DNA from 3 places in the Pantoea sp. CFCC18179 genome. Region 3 is predicted to be linked to each of the others. Evidence: predicted binding sites of a transcription regulator. Region 3 holds the regulator's gene; each other region holds the start of a gene.

Region 1 (5,275 bases), on a different contig from region 3:
GCGCCAGACGCGTGAAGTGGTGAAAATGTGTCACGCGCTGGATGTATCGGTGGAAGCGGAACTCGGTGCGGTGGGCGGCGATGAAGGTGGGGCGCTGTTTGGTGAGGCCGACAGCGATAAATTCACCGATCCGGCGCAGGCCGCTGATTTTGTACAATCCACCGGTATCGATTGTTTGGCGGTGGCGATTGGCAATGCGCACGGCAAATACAAAGGCGAACCTAAACTCGATTTCGAACGGCTGGCGGCGATACGCGCCAGCGCCGGGATTCCGCTGGTGCTGCATGGCGGTTCCGGGATTAGCGATGCGGATTTCCGCCGCGCCATTACCCTCGGCATCAACAAAATCAACTTCTACACCGGCATGTCACAGGCGGCGCTGGGGGCGATTGAAACGCAAATCAGCCAGCGTGATGCGCGCTACGATTCATTTGCCGAATTGTTAATGGCGGTGGAACGTGCCATCAGCAATGTGGTGGCGCAGCAGATGCAGGTGTTCGGCAGCGCCAGGAGGGCCTGACATGGCAGCACGCAGCGGTATTCTCGGCGCAGGTAGCATGCTGGTGGATCATGTGCAGCGCATCAGCCACTGGCCAGAGCAAGGTTGGCTGGCGGAGATCGAGCACAGCGAAAAATGCAGCGGCGGCGCGGCGCTCAACGTGCTTTTCACGCTGGCGCGTATGCAGGTGAATCTGCCGCTGGCGGGCGTCGGTATGATTGGCGAAGACAGCGACGGCGATTACATCCTGCAATTGCTTGATGATCATCATATTGATCGCCAGTTTGTCCAGCGCACCCGCAGCATCAATACCGCTATGACTCAGGTGATGACCACGCCAGACGGCCAGCGCACCTTTTTCCATGCGCGTGGCGCGAATGGGCAGCTCGACTTAGCGCACTTCGCCGCTGTGACCACTTCGCATCGTATCTTCCATCTTGGCTATCTATTGCTGCTTGATAGCCTCGATCAGCCGGATGACGAATTCGGCACCCGCAGCGCACGTCTGTTGGCGCAGATGCAGCAGCGCGGCTATCAAACCTCGCTGGATTTGGTGTCGCGCACGGGAGAATACCGTCCGTTGGTGATGCCCGCGCTGCGCTGGCTCGATTATCTGGTGATCAATGAACTTGAGGCGCAATCGCTAACGGGAGTCACTTTGCGCACGCCGCACGGATTAGCCGGAGCCAGCGCGTTCGCTGAGGCGGCTACTTGGTTGATGCAACAAGGTGTGCGTCAGCGTGTGGTGATTCACGCACCGGAGGGCGCATGGGGAGAAGAAAGCGGCGCTGAAGGGCGCTGGCAACCGGCGTGGTGTTTAACGCCGGAAGAGATTGTTGGCAGCGTCGGTGCCGGGGATGCGTTTTGCGCTGGCGTGTTGTATGCCAGCCATCAAGGTTGGTCGCTAACTGAAACACTTAAGCTGGCGCACACCTGCGCCTGTTTTAATCTGCATGCAGCAAACGCGCTGGACGGCACGCGGCCATTGGCCGAGATGCAGCGCTGGATGGATCAGGCGATTTGTGTCTCGCGCGGCGATGAAGCCGGGCGCATCACATCGGCAGAGAAAACATAGCCAAGTCCGCGAATGGTGCGGATCAGGCTCGGTTGATGCGGATTGGCTTCGATTTTGCGCCGCAGCCGCATAATCAGCACATCAATGGTGCGATCAAACACGTCAAGGCTTTCGCTGTGTGTTAGCTCCAGCAGTTGATCTCGGGTTAACACCTTGCGCGCATGAGCAACTAAAGCGCGCAACAGCGTGTATTCGCCTTGGGTGAGTGGCACGCTTTCACGTTGTGGATTGAACAATTCGCAGCGCGCATCGTCCAGCCGCCAACCGTTAAATTGCCAACCTTCATCATTGAACAGCTCTGGCTGCGCTAAGCGTCCACAACGTCGCAGCGCCGCACGGGCGCGCGCCACCACCACGCGTGGATTAAATGGCTTGGCGATGTAATCATCTGCGCCCATTTCCAACCCCACCACCATATCCGCTTCCGATCCCATGCCAGTGAGCATAATCACCAGCAGGTCCGGGCGTTGACGCTGCATCTGTTGCAATACCAGCAAGCCGTTTGTGTCCGGCAGCATCATATCCAGCATCACCAGCGAAATTTCCGGGTGCAGCGCTAACAACGCTAGCGCATCTTTACCCTGATGGCAGCTGTAAACTGTGAACACATGTTCATGCAATACATCGTGCAGCAATTCGCATACGGCACGATCATCATCGACCACCAAAATCGCGGGCTTCATCGGCTAGCCTCTTTTGTTACGAAAGGGTTAAAAGCAGTGTAATCCGGCGATTTTTCCCTGCTAATGCAAGCAACAGAAACGTGACCGCCATCGCCAGGCAGAGTGTGAAAGCGTGCAGTGCCGCAATATTTTCAATGAGACAGGTCTTGTGTAGGAAAACGATTGCGCAGATCTGGTGCGATGCACCATAATCGCGCCTCATTTTGGTTCGGAATTATCCTAACCGTAGCCGCAATTGGAAACGTAAACGATTGCGTACGGTGTGGCATAGCTATTGCTATACCCTAAATAATTCAAGTTGCAGGAAGGCGGCAAGCGTAACCATCCCCGGGAGCTTACTTAAGTAAGTGACTGGGGTGATTACGCGTAGCCAACGCGCCTGCAACTCGAAGTATGACGGGAATGAGGACAGGGGAAGGTTTGCAGCCTTACGTCCAATACAACAATAAGCATGTAAACCACATTGGCAAGGAGCGCGTGCATTCGTGCCGACTCCGCTCATGAGAGATGATGATGTTAGAAAAACTCTTCAAACTAAAAGCGCACAACACAACGGTCCGCACTGAAATTATCGCGGGTATCACCACTTTCCTGGCCATGGCCTACATTCTGTTTGTTAACCCGAGCATCCTCGGCGCAACCGGCATGGATAAAGGTGCGGTATTCGTTGCCACCTGTCTGGCGGCGGCGATTGGCTGTGTACTGATGGGCCTGATCGCTAACTATCCAATTGCACTCGCACCGGGCATGGGCCTCAACGCCTTCTTTACCTACACCGTGGTGCTGCACATGGGTTACACCTGGCAAGTCGCGCTTGGCGCGGTGTTCTTGTCAGCGGTGATCTTCTTTGCGATGTCGCTTTTCAAAATCCGTGAGTGGATTATCAACAGCATTCCGCTGCCGCTGCGTGCCGGTATCGGTGCCGGTATCGGCCTGTTCCTGGCGATCATCGCGCTTGAAGGCGCGGGCATTGTGGTGGATAACCCGGCAACATTGGTGGGCTTGGGCGATCTGACCAAACCTGGCCCGCTGCTGGCGCTGCTGGGCTTCTTCATCATCGTGGTGCTGGAAGCACGCCGCGTAACAGGTGCGGTACTGATCGGCATCCTGATCGTGACCTTTATCTCTATGGGCATTGGTTTGACACCGTTTGGTGGCGTGTTCTCGGCACCGCCTTCTATCGCACCGACCTTTATGCAATTGGATATCGCAGGTGCCTTCAATGTGGGCTTGGTCAGCGTGATCTTCGCCTTCCTGTTTGTTGATGTGTTCGATAACACCGGCACCTTGCTGGGTGTGACCAAACGTGCGGGTCTGGCGGACGAAAAGGGCAACGTGCCAAAAATGGGCCGTGCGCTAATCGCTGACAGTGCTGCGGCGTTGTTTGGTTCGCTGCTGGGTACTTCGACCACCACCAGCTATGTGGAATCGGCGGCGGGCGTCAGCGCCGGTGGCCGTACCGGTTTGACCGCGATTGTCGTAGCGATTCTGTTCCTGCTGAGCCTGTTCTTCTCGCCGCTGGCGGGCAGCGTACCGATTTATGCCACCGCGCCTGCGCTGCTGTTTGTGGCTGTGCTGATGACCTCTGGCCTGGCGGATATTGACTGGAAAGACATCACCACCGCTGCGCCAGTCACCGTGACGGCGTTGACCATGCCGCTGACCTACTCAATTGCTAACGGCATCGCCTTTGGTTTCATTACCTGGACCGTGGTGAAATTGCTGAGCGGCCGTACTAAAGAGGTCAATCCGGCGCTGATCATTCTGTCGATTCTGTTTGTCATCAAACTGGGTTGGCTGAGCGCCTAAGTTGTCGTTTACGGAAGCCCGCTCGGGCTTCCGTGTCTGTTGTTACATTCTTCAGCTGATTTTCTGCGCGATACCTCGCAATCCCCAACGAAGCTCACTTCTCCTGCATTCTGTACTGGCTTAGGCTCAGCGCATTGCTCACGCCTGCTCGCAAAATTTTCACTGCGAATGGCGGGATCGTGGAATGTTAATGCGACGCAAATCTGTTCCACTAGCTTCAAGGTGGAAAGTTACATCAAACCAGGGAAGAGGATTCGGAGATGGATTATCCCATGAGCAGCGCAACACGCGTGTTTCCACCGCTAATTTTTGGCGTCAGTAAGCAAGGAGATTATCACATGGAGCAATTGACCAAACGGGTAGAACAGCTGGAAAAAAACACGCAACAAATTCAGATGGATGTTGCTGTTCTCACTGCTCGGTCAGAGCATTTTGCGACCAAAGCGGATCTTGAATCCGTTAAAAATGAACTGAGAGCAGGACAAGACGACATGCGTGCGGAGCTCTTGGGTGAGCTTGGGAAGCTTGAAAACCGGATTGATAAAAAATTTGAGCAGGTGGATTTGAAGTTTGAGAAAGTTGATAAGCAATTCGAAAAAATAGATCAAAAGTTCGATAGGTTAAATGAGCGTTTAACCTGGAGCATTATGGTTCCCGCCGTTGCGGCAATTTTAATATGGTTTGTAAAAGATAGTGTTTTAAAAATCTAATTATTGAACAACGCCAGTCTTATTAGCGACTGGCGTTATTGCACTTCTACCTAAACGGCGGCTCGTTGAAGGTTCTGAGTTTCCTCGAATGCAGCTTGTCGCCTTCGGCACGCAGCAGTTCTACGGCGCAGATGCCAATCTGCAAGTGCTCAGAAATAGCGCCTTCGTAGAAACGATTGGCCTGGCCCGGCAGTTTGATTTCGCCATGCAGCGGCTTATCAGATACGCACAGCAAGGTGCCGTACGGTACGCGGAAGCGATAACCCTGCGCGGCAATGGTGGCGCTCTCCATGTCTACCGCCACCGCGCGACTCAGGTTGAAACGCAGCGCGGAAGCCGAGTAGCGCAGTTCCCAGTTGCGGTCATCGGTGGTAACAACGGTGCCGGTGCGCAGGCGCTGTTTAACTTCCTCGCCGGGCATGCCGCTGACTGCTTTGGTGGCGTCGTACAGCGCACGCTGAACTTCGGCAATGCTGGGGATGGGAATATCGGGTGGTAA
Region 2 (5,275 bases), on a different contig from region 3:
GATGCCAAGCCGGATATCGCAACGCTGGCAATTGTGGTGAGTGTTTCGTCGAAAGACGCAGCGGAAGCAAAAAAACAAGCTGACGATCGCGTGGCGCAATATTTCGATTTCCTGCAAAAAAATGGCATTGAGAAAAAAGACATTGATGCAGCCAATCTGAGCACGCAGCCGGAATACGATTACACCAAAGAGGGTAAATCGGTATTGAAAGGCTATCGCGCGCAACGTCAGGTGCAGGTGACATTACGCCAACTGGATAAATTGAATGAACTGCTGGATGGCGCGTTAAAATCGGGCCTGAATGAAATTCGTTCCGTTGAGTTGGGCGTGGCGAATCCGGACAGCTATAAAGAGCAGGCGCGCAAAGTAGCGATCGCCAATGCCACGCAGCAAGCCAATGCGCTGGCAGAAGGCTTCAATGCTAAATTGGGTTCGGTGTACAGCATTCGTTATCACGTCGCCAACTACCAGCCAATGCCGATGGCGCGCATGTATAAAGCCGCCGCGGCACCCGCGGATACCACCGCGCAGCAAACCTATGAGCAGCAGAGCATTCACTTTGACGATCAAGTGGATGTGGTGTTCGAAATCAAACCGAATACGCCATAAGGCTTTGAAGGTAACAGGTCGCCAGCGTTGGCGACCTGATTATTAGGCAGGTAAAACATCCTGACGCAGCACACGATGTCCGTGCGCAATCAATGCATCTGTCACACTGCGCATCAAACGACTTTCTGGTGCGAAACGGTGCCAGTACAGCATGCGACGCTGATAGAGTCCGGGCGTTAAATCAACCAGTTCACCTTGCGCCAGTTCACGCTCAATCTGCAAATGCGGAATCATACAGCACACCGAACCTTGCCGCGCCAACTGCACAAACGCTTCTGATGAGTTAACGATGTGGCACGGCACGCTGCCGGGCGACAGGTCAAAGTTCTGCTGCAAAAACGCCTGATGCATATCATCCAGATGGTCAAACGCCACCGCCGGCGCTTTTAGCAATGCAGAACGTGTCACGCCATTCGGGAAGTAACGTGCGGCGAAATCAGGCGAAGCGCAGAACAGATAATCTAGCGCGCCCAATTGATCGACCAAACAGCTTGGCAACGGCTGCGGCTGGATACTCACCGCACCCACCACTTCACCGCGACGCAGACGTTCCTGCGTGCGCGTTTCATCTTCAACCTGCAAATTCAGGCGCACTGGTGAATCGGCCAGCACATCCTTTAAGGCTGGCAGCAGCCAGGTTGCCAGACTGTCGGCGTTAACCGCCAACGACAGCAGCAGCGGCGTGGTGCCGCCGTTATCATCACCCAGCCACTCCTCTTCCAGCAGCTCAACCTGATGCAACAACGCCAGCAGCTTCTGTCCCTGTTCCGTCGGACGCGGCGGCACAGTACGCACCAGCAGCGGCTGACCGAATAAATTTTCCAGCTGTTTGATACGCTGAGAAACCGCAGATTGCGTAATACACAGTTTTTGCGCTGCGCGCTCAAAGCCGCGCTCGCGAATCACCGCATCCAGCGCCTGAAGCGTTCGATAATCCGGGCGTTTCATTGTTTTTCTCTCTCGTTCAGGATGGACATTACTATGCCATAAAACTGTCAAATTGTGCTGGGGCACATTTTTGCGGGCTGGCTTCCAAAGACTTCAATCAGCTGTTTAACAGCCGCGCTTTTTTGCGACGCCTTGTTTTATACTACGCGCACTTCGATGTCGCACAGGTTTTAAACATACCATGACCCAGGATGAACTGAAAAAAGCGGTAGGTTGGGCAGCGCTGAAATACGTTGAGCCCGGCACCATTGTTGGCGTTGGCACTGGTTCAACCGCCGCGCATTTCATTGATGCGCTCGGCACCATGAAAGATCAGATTGAAGGCGCGGTTTCCAGTTCGGAAGCGTCTACCGAAAAACTGAAGTCTTTAGGCATTCATGTTTTCGACCTTAACGAGATTGATGAGCTGTCGGTTTACGTGGATGGCGCAGATGAAATCAATCCGCAGATGCAAATGATCAAAGGCGGTGGCGCAGCGCTGACGCGTGAGAAAATCGTGGCTGCGGTGGCAAAGAAATTCGTCTGCATTGCCGATGTATCGAAAGAAGTCGATGTGCTGGGCAAATTCCCGCTACCGGTTGAAGTGATTCCGATGGCGCGCTCGTTTGTCGCACGCGAATTGGTGAAGCTGGGTGGCTTGCCGGAGTATCGCCAGAACGTCATTACCGATAACGGCAACATTATTCTCGACGTGCATAATCTCAGCATTGTGAATCCCTCTGAGCTGGAAAAAACCATTAACGCGCTGCCAGGTGTGGTGACGGTTGGTCTGTTTGCCGCTCGTGGCGCAGATGTGGCGCTGATTGGCACCGCTGACGGCGTGAAAACCATCGTAAAATGATCTGTCCGGCGCAGATATGGCGCCGGTTATTTCCATCTGCAAAACATCTTTTCTCGCGCAGGTGAAATTTGGTGACTTATGTCACAAAAGATTCATCAACAGCGAGTTCGTACTCTGTCCACTTAAGATGTCACGATTTTGTACGGCATTGTGCTGCCGCAACGTGGGCGCGTGCTGCCATCCAGGCAATCGTTTGTATTGCTGCGCTCGAAATTTTTGATATTTTGACAGAAGGCTACCTTATGGTAGTCCTCATTGAATTCTGAATAGGGTCGGGAAATGGCAAAGGTATCACTGGAAAAAGACAAGATTAAGTTCCTGCTGGTGGAAGGCGTTCACCAGAGTGCGCTGGAAAACCTGCGTGCAGCAGGCTACACCAACATCGAGTTTCACAAAGGGGCGCTGGATGCGGAGTCGCTGAAATCCTCCATCCGCGATGCGCACTTCATTGGTATCCGTTCCCGTACCCAACTCACTGAAGAGATCTTTGCTGCTGCTGAAAAACTGGTGGCGGTGGGTTGCTTCTGTATCGGTACCAACCAAGTTGATCTCGGCGCGGCAGCGAAACGCGGCGTACCGGTATTTAACGCACCGTTCTCGAACACCCGCTCCGTTGCTGAGTTAGTGATTGGCGAAATGCTGCTGATGCTGCGCGGCATTCCTGAAGCCAACGCCAAAGCACACCGTGGCATCTGGAACAAAGTGGCAAATGGCTCGTTCGAAGCGCGCGGCAAAAAGCTCGGCATCATAGGTTATGGTCACATCGGTATGCAATTGGGCGTGCTGGCGGAAAGCCTCGGTATGCACGTGTTTTTCTACGATATCGAAAGCAAACTGCCGTTGGGTAACGCTACTCAAGTGCGTCATCTGTCGGATCTGCTCAACATGAGCGACGTGGTCAGCCTGCACGTGCCAGAAACCGCTTCAACGCAGAATATGATCGGCGCAGAGCAGTTGGCGCTGATGAAGCCAGGTTCACTGCTGATCAACGCCGCACGTGGCACAGTGATTGATATCCCGGCGCTGTGCGATGCGTTGGCGAATAAGCATCTGTCTGGCGCGGCTATCGACGTCTTCCCGGTTGAGCCGGCCACCAACAGCGATCCATTTAATTCCCCGCTGTGCGAGTTCGACAACGTGATCCTGACACCACACATCGGTGGTTCAACGCAGGAAGCGCAGGAGAACATCGGCATTGAAGTGGCAGGTAAACTGGCGAAGTACTCTGATAACGGTTCTACCTTGTCTGCGGTTAACTTCCCGGAAGTATCACTGCCGATGCATGCCGCCAGCGCGAGCCGTTTACTGCACATTCATGAAAACCGCCCAGGCGTGCTGACAGCGATTAACCAGATCTTTGCTGAGCAAGGCATCAACATCGCCGCTCAGTACCTGCAAACAACGCCGGTGATGGGTTATGTGGTTATTGATATCGATGCGGAAGAGGATGTAGCGGATAAAGCGCTACAAGCAATGAAAGCGATTCCGGGCACCATTCGCGCCCGTCTGCTGTACTGATCACTCAGGGCGCCATTGGCGCCCTTTGTTTTCTACCATTGCCACAGTTTGGCTGGCGTCAGAATCGCGGGCAGTGGCACATCCCAAGCGGCGACCGGCAGTTCAGCGACGCGCTGGCAATCATGCGCAATCCCCATCGGTATAAAGCCATGCTGCTGCCAGTTTTGCAGCGTGCGATCATAAAATCCTCCGCCCATGCCTAAACGCTGACCATGCTGATCAAACGCGACCAGCGGCACCAGCATCACATCTAACTGATCCAGCGTGACCATTTGCGTAATGTCTAATGGTGGCTCAGGAATGCGCAGTTTATTCGTCGTGAGTGAGGTTTCTGGCGTGTAGCGGGTAAACAGTAAGTTGCCTGGCGAAAAGGGATGGAGAACGGGTAAATAAACCTGCTTTTTTTGCTGCCACAGTTTGGCTATCAGCGGGCGCGTATTGATCTCACCATCAACCGATAAGAACAACGCGATGTGCTGCGCGTTGGCGATGGTCGCGATATTGATGGCGTGTTCAGCCAACTGATCGGCGGCCAGTTCCTGTTGTTCAGACGTGAGATTGCGGCGCAAATGGCGCACATGCTGACGGATGTCTTGACGGTCGAGAAGAGAGGGTGCTGACATGATATCCCCGGCAGAGTGGGCTGTTGCCAGCCACTATAGCATTTCATGCAAACCGGGGGATTACAGATTAGAACTAAATGGAGATCTCCGAGATGCCGCCGCAGGCTGTAACCCTTGAACCCTTGGTTCAAGGTGAACATGCCGTCACAACTATTAGGCTTCTCGGACGGACCGAGCATGCGCACAAATTGTGGAGCGTCACATTCTGTTGGTATGAAATATCGGCTCAGGGGACTGGCCCGCTTGCAAACATCTCAGAGAAAATTTACTTCACCGTCACTCTAGCATGAGGACCATGAAGTGTTATTCAAAATTAGGGCCCTGGCGATCAGTTATGCGACCTTGCTCAACTAACGCTTGTTCAATGGTCTGCTGCAGCATGCGGATACGTTGTTCCATGTTTGCTGCATAGTCGCGCGTCTTACCTTTCTCTTGTGCCAGCTCGTGGCAGATGTTTAACGCGGCGATGAACACCAGTTGCTCTGTATTGGTGACTCTAGTGCGAACTTTTAAATCTTGCAACCGTTGATTGAGGTCTTCTGCGGCCAGGTTCAGCGCATCTTGCTGTTCAGGCGGGCAATTCACTCTCAAAGAACGACCAAAAATTTGAATATCTACTGGTTGTGCAGACATGCCACCATCCTAACTGATTACTTCGATCGCATCTCCCTTACCGGTCAATGGGTTGGGAGGTGCGAAACTATATATACCCGAGTTATAACTTACAACCCCTTTT
Region 3 (5,275 bases):
CGCACTCCCACCAACCATCCATGTAACTTTCACCTAAACCCAGTGATCCTTCTTCCAGAACGCGTTTAAAAAAGTCTGGATGCTTTACCTGAATATCCCATGGACGAGTGCCATTAACTGCAATATCAGCGCGCTCTAGCAGTTCGTTGACGATCCGAAACCAGTGGTTTTCTTCAAGGCTCACTTCTTCTATAACAGATGAACTCATAGCTTCTCCATCACCTTCCGATCTGAACCTGAGAAAAAGAATAGCCAATTTCCCAAGACCTGTGAGAGAACTCACGGAAAATCCGTGCGCCAGAAATCCGACGATTTACAGAGGTATGTATTTGAGCAGCAAAGTGGGTCATCGCACTGGTTATCGTGCAGACGCCATCCCGCGACAGGGTCGCAAAGGTGTTACATTTATATTATTGATTTGTAGCAGAATTACTGACCCACCGAGTATATGCTCACGTGGGTCAATATTCAACGGGTTATCGTTAGGTTGCTAACGATAATCGTTGCCTTACTGATTATCTTCGCAGGGACGGGAAGTGAGGGCATTATCACTTTGTGCGCTTAAGCCGCGTTGGCAAACAAAGCCAGCCCATGCCAATACCACGGTGGCGACCATCACTAAAGTGGTGTTGTAGAGCGCGCGTTCCAGTCCGGTTGAAACCAACAAACTGGCGGCGAAACACAAGCCTAACTGGAACAGATTCTGCAAACCGGCGGCTTTGCCGGTAGCGTGTGGGAAAGGCGCAAGCGCGCTGGCAACCACGATGGGGTAGATTGCACCATTCGCCAGCGCCATGCCGCAGAACGGCATTAGCAGTACAAACAGCGAAGTTGACGGCATTAACGCCACCACAAACAGACTTAGAATGCTCAAGCTGTACAGCAGCAGCAACCAAGGCAATAATTGCGCGCCCTGATAACGATTAAGCAGCGCGCGGCAGCCAAATCCACCAATCAGAAACGCAATGGTCTGCGGAATATAACTCAGACCAATATCTGCCGGCGTTAAGCCTGCGGCGGCGAGGATAAACGGCGAACCGGTTAACCAGGCAAAAAAGCTGGCTGAACATGCGGAATAGATTAACACGTTGCCGCTATAAACGCGGGTGTTCAGCAAGCTTAACCAACTTGGCTGTTTGCCTCTGTCAGCACTGGCTCGCTTTACGGCGGGTAAGCGCAGCGTGCCAATCAGCAACACGATAGCAATTAACGTCAGGGTGATAAAAATGCTGCGCCAGTGGAAATGGCCAATCAGCCACGCACCTAGCAATGGCGCTAACGCGGGTGAAAGCGCCACCAGCGGCATAATGGTGGCAAAAACTTTATTCGCCTGCGCTTTTGGATAGCGATCAACCACCAGCGCTTGCCAACTCACCGCCGCAGCACACACACCAATTGCTTGCACAAACCGCAACGCAAGCATCATGTAGACATCGGTCACCCACAGCATGCCCAGGCAGCCAAGGGCAAAAATGGCTAAGCCAGCCAGCAAAATAGGTTTGCGTCCATAACGATCCGACAGTGGTCCCCAAAAAACTTGAGCACAAGCAAAGCCGCCAAGAAACAAGCTTAGGCTCGCGCTAATGGTGCCGGGCGCGCTGGCAAAATCACGCTGCATATCGCCAAAAGCCGGCAAATACATATCGGTGGCAAGAAATCCGAGCATGCTGAGCACGGCGAGGTAAGGCATAAAAGCTCTGGACGACAACATGATGCTTCTCTAATTAGGCAGGTTGAACGGCGGGGAGTGTAAAAGGGTGCAACCTATTTTGTGAAACGCTAATATTTGCGAGGTGCTGTTAAATTTTTTGAAGGCAAGAATATGTGGTCTGAATATGCGTTGGAAGTGGTGGATGCGGTGGCGCGCACTGGAAGCTTTAGTGCGGCGGCGCAAGAATTGCATCGCGTGCCTTCTGCCGTCAGCTACACCGTACGCCAGTTGGAGAGTTGGCTGGCGGTACCGCTGTTTGAAAGACATCATCGTGAAGTGGTGATGACGCCCGCCGGTGAACATTTTGTCCGTGAAGGTCGTTCTGTTATCAAAAAAATGCTCGCAACGCGCAGGCAATGTCAGCAACTGGCAAACGGCTGGCGTGGTGAACTCAGCATTGCCGTGGATTGCATCGTGAAACCCCAACGTACGCGCCAACTGGTGAAAGATTTCTATCGCCATTTCCCCGATATGGAGTTGATCATCAGCTACGAAGTGTTCAACGGCGTGTGGGATGCATTGGCGGATGGGCGGGTGGAGGTGGCGATTGGCGCAACCCAGGCGATTCCAGTCGGTGGGCGCTTCGCTTTCCAGGATATGGGCGCACTTAACTGGCGCTGCGTCGTCAGTCCTGAGCATCCGTTGGTCAATGCAGCTGAATTAAATGATGAAACGCTGCGCGCCTGGCCTTCGCTGGTGCTGGAAGATACCTCGCGCGCATTGCCGCGCCGCATGACGTGGACACTGGACAACCAGCGACGTTTGGTTGTGCCGGAATGGGAAACCGGCTTGGATTGTTTGCAGGCGGGATTGTGCGTTGGCATGGTGCCGGGACATTTAGCGCGTCCGTTGCTGAATCGCCACGCGCTAGTGGAACTGACATTGCCGCAGACGTTTCCCGATAGCCCCTGCTGCGTCAGTTGGTCAGAACAGCGTGCGTCGCCAGCGCTGGATTGGTTATTGGCTTATCTTGGCGATGCCGAAACGCTGAACCACGAATGGCTCAGCGAAACCTCGATTTAACGGCGATAGTCGCGGAACGGGCCGTACGCCACCGAACGGCGCTCAATCAGCGTCGGTTGAACCTCAATGGTTTGCGGATCTTCACGCTTGCTGGTGATGCGATCCAACAGCATTTCCAGCGCTTTTTCACCTAATTCGGCTTTTGGCTGATGCACCGTGGTCAGCGCTGGCGTGAAGTAACGCGCGTTGCGCACGTTATCGTAGCCAATCACTGAAATATCTTGTGGCACGCGTAATCCCATCTCATCAGCAGCACAAATCGCGCCCATCGCCATGATGTCGCCGCCGCAGAATACCGCAGTTGGACGCTGTTTCTGATTAAGGATTTGCTGCATCGCCTGATAGCCCGATTCCGGCTCAAAGTCGCCCTGAACGATCCATTCCGGACGCACCGTAATGCCCGCTTCGCTCATCGCTTGCAGGAAACCGGCATGACGACCGCCGCCGGTATTACGTTCCATCTGACCGGGAATCGCGCCAATGTCACGATGTCCGCGCTCGATCAGATAGCGACCAGCAAGGTAGCCGCCCTGGAAAGCGTTGTCCTGCACGGTATCGGTAAAATCACCACGCGAAGCGCCCCAATCCATCACCACCATCGGGATGTTGCGGTTCTCTTCCAGCATTTGCAGCAAATCGTCTGGATATTCGGAACACATCACCAGCAAGCCATCGACGCGCTTCTGCGCCATCATCGACAGATAAGCTCGCTGCTTCTGCAAATCGTTGTGCGCATTGCCGAGAATCAGCGTATATCCGCGCTCAAAGCAGTGATGCTCTACCGCTTCAATAATTTCGGCGAAGTAGGGCGCTTCACTGGACGTCGCCAGCAAACCCAATGTTTTGGTGTGATTAACCTTTAGGCTACGCGCCACAGCACTCGGCGAGTAGTGTAATTCTTTGATCGCTTCCCATACGGCGTTACGCGTCTCTTCCGCAACGAAACGCGTTTTGTTGATGACATGCGAAACCGTGGTGGTTGAGACACCGGCGCGTTTCGCGACATCTTTAATTGTTGCCATGAAAAAGGTACTCCTGGGCTTATCGCAACTTACTGATAAGTATATTGTTAAACGTTTGCGTCTGCTAATGCTTTTACGGCCCAAAACAGCGGGCTAAATGGGGTTTTTCAGCAGGCAAAATCACGTCATTGCGCACATATTCCAGCACGTGCTTAATCGGTTGCGCAACGAAAGGCGGCGATTCTAGCAAGCCCGGGCCGATAACACGAGATTTTTGCCGGTTGCTATGCCAAAATCGTCATAACCCTAAAGAATGTGTGACTAAGGAGCTGTGATGAGTACTGATTTGAAATTAGCGCTAATGACCACTGTTGGCGCGCTGTTAATGATTATCGCATTCAGTTTTACCGCTATTATGCATTAATAAAAAAGCCGGAGCTGATAACAGCATCCGGCTTTTTTATCTGTGTTGCGCAACCGCTAGCGAATGGTTTTAGGTGTCATCATGCGGCGCGCACCCACGTAGTGTTTCTGCCAGTAATCTTCGCCCAATGCGCTAATCTGAATATCTTTGCCGGTACGCGGTGACTGAATAAATTTGCCATTACCCAGGTAAACGCCAACATGATCGGCAGTTCCGCGGTTATTGATGCGGAAGAACACCAGATCGCCTTTCTCCAGCATTTCACGCTTAATCGGTGCCGCATCGCGCAAGTGATACATTTCATTGGCGGTGCGCGGGAATTTGAATTTCACCAGATCTTTATAAGCGTACCACACCAGGCCGCTGCAATCGAAACCGGTATGTGGCGACGTGCCCCCCCATTGATAAGGCTTGCCGAGCTGACCCATTAATTTGGTCATCGCCGTTTCACGCGCTTTTTGATAGCGCTGGCGGTGCGCTTTGCTCATTTTGATGCCGGTCAGCGCTAGCGCTTCGTCATCGACTTCAATCTCGGAGGATTTTTTCGCCAGGCGTTGGTGCCCGTATTTTTTACCGGTGAGTTTAAGCTGGGATTTTTTGCTGGTGGTATGGTGCAGCGCAGTTTCGGTCTTGGTCTGTTTTTTGAGTTTGAATTTTTGGACTGACGTCAGGCGCGATTTTTTGGTGGTGGTTTTCACCGGGCGTCGCTTGCGGCGCTCGTCTTCACGTGCGCTCTTTTTCTCCGCTTTTGGCGAACTGGCATTAACGGGCGCATGCGGAGAAGCCGCGGCCACATTAAAAAACAGTTGGGCAAAAGCCAGTATGAAAAGCGTAATTAGTAGACGCATAATCCGGTTACAGGTTAAGCAGGCTGATTGGAAACAGACTGCGGCAAAGTGAGAGAAATCTGATCAAACGACCAGCGCCGAGGCAATTCTAATCCACTTTTTTTCCAAAAGGTAAGGCCTTTTTCTATTAATATGTTACCAGATTGATTCTGTAGCAAAAATGAGCTATTTCAGCTGCTTAACCCAGCGAAACTATTGCTAATTATTAATTTATTAATGCTTATTAATGATACGAAAATGTTATTTGTCAGATGTTGATTTAACAAACATGGCGATTAGCATGATGCAAATGCAAAATCCCGTTTTC

What was found. Region 3 encodes PurR, which represses purine synthesis genes. Its sites were predicted from a motif close to CANGCAAACGTTTGCNTG; they were not measured.
Region 1: a site for PurR is predicted at 2,498-2,515, ahead of ACPUC7_RS02215 (NCS2 family permease). Genes of this name have one in related genera too.
Region 2: a site for PurR is predicted at 2,581-2,598, ahead of serA (phosphoglycerate dehydrogenase). Genes of this name have one in related genera too.

What each region holds. Positions count from the first base shown of each region.
Region 1 is NZ_JBNBPM010000001.1:452,750-458,024, reverse strand. Features, by position in the region: gene ACPUC7_RS02230 (ketose 1,6-bisphosphate aldolase) at 1-520, shown strand, start outside; gene ACPUC7_RS02225 (carbohydrate kinase family protein) at 522-1,574, shown strand; gene ACPUC7_RS02220 (response regulator) at 1,511-2,257, opposite strand; gene ACPUC7_RS02215 (NCS2 family permease) at 2,768-4,066, shown strand; gene ACPUC7_RS02210 (hypothetical protein) at 4,327-4,776, shown strand; gene ACPUC7_RS02205 (AMP nucleosidase) at 4,823-5,275, opposite strand, start outside.
Region 2 is NZ_JBNBPM010000002.1:471,454-476,728, forward strand. Features, by position in the region: gene ACPUC7_RS06725 (oxidative stress defense protein) at 1-609, shown strand, start outside; gene ACPUC7_RS06730 (LysR family transcriptional regulator ArgP) at 652-1,557, opposite strand; gene rpiA (ribose-5-phosphate isomerase RpiA) at 1,739-2,398, shown strand; gene serA (phosphoglycerate dehydrogenase) at 2,678-3,916, shown strand; gene ACPUC7_RS06745 (5-formyltetrahydrofolate cyclo-ligase) at 3,949-4,539, opposite strand; RNA gene ssrS (6S RNA) at 4,620-4,803, opposite strand; gene zapA (cell division protein ZapA) at 4,843-5,172, opposite strand.
Region 3 is NZ_JBNBPM010000006.1:94,760-100,034, forward strand. Features, by position in the region: gene cfa (cyclopropane fatty acyl phospholipid synthase) at 1-208, opposite strand, end outside; gene punC (purine nucleoside transporter PunC) at 509-1,711, opposite strand; gene punR (DNA-binding transcriptional activator PunR) at 1,823-2,734, shown strand; gene purR (HTH-type transcriptional repressor PurR) at 2,731-3,756, opposite strand; gene cydH (cytochrome bd-I oxidase subunit CydH) at 4,031-4,120, shown strand; gene ACPUC7_RS13405 (C40 family peptidase) at 4,177-4,968, opposite strand.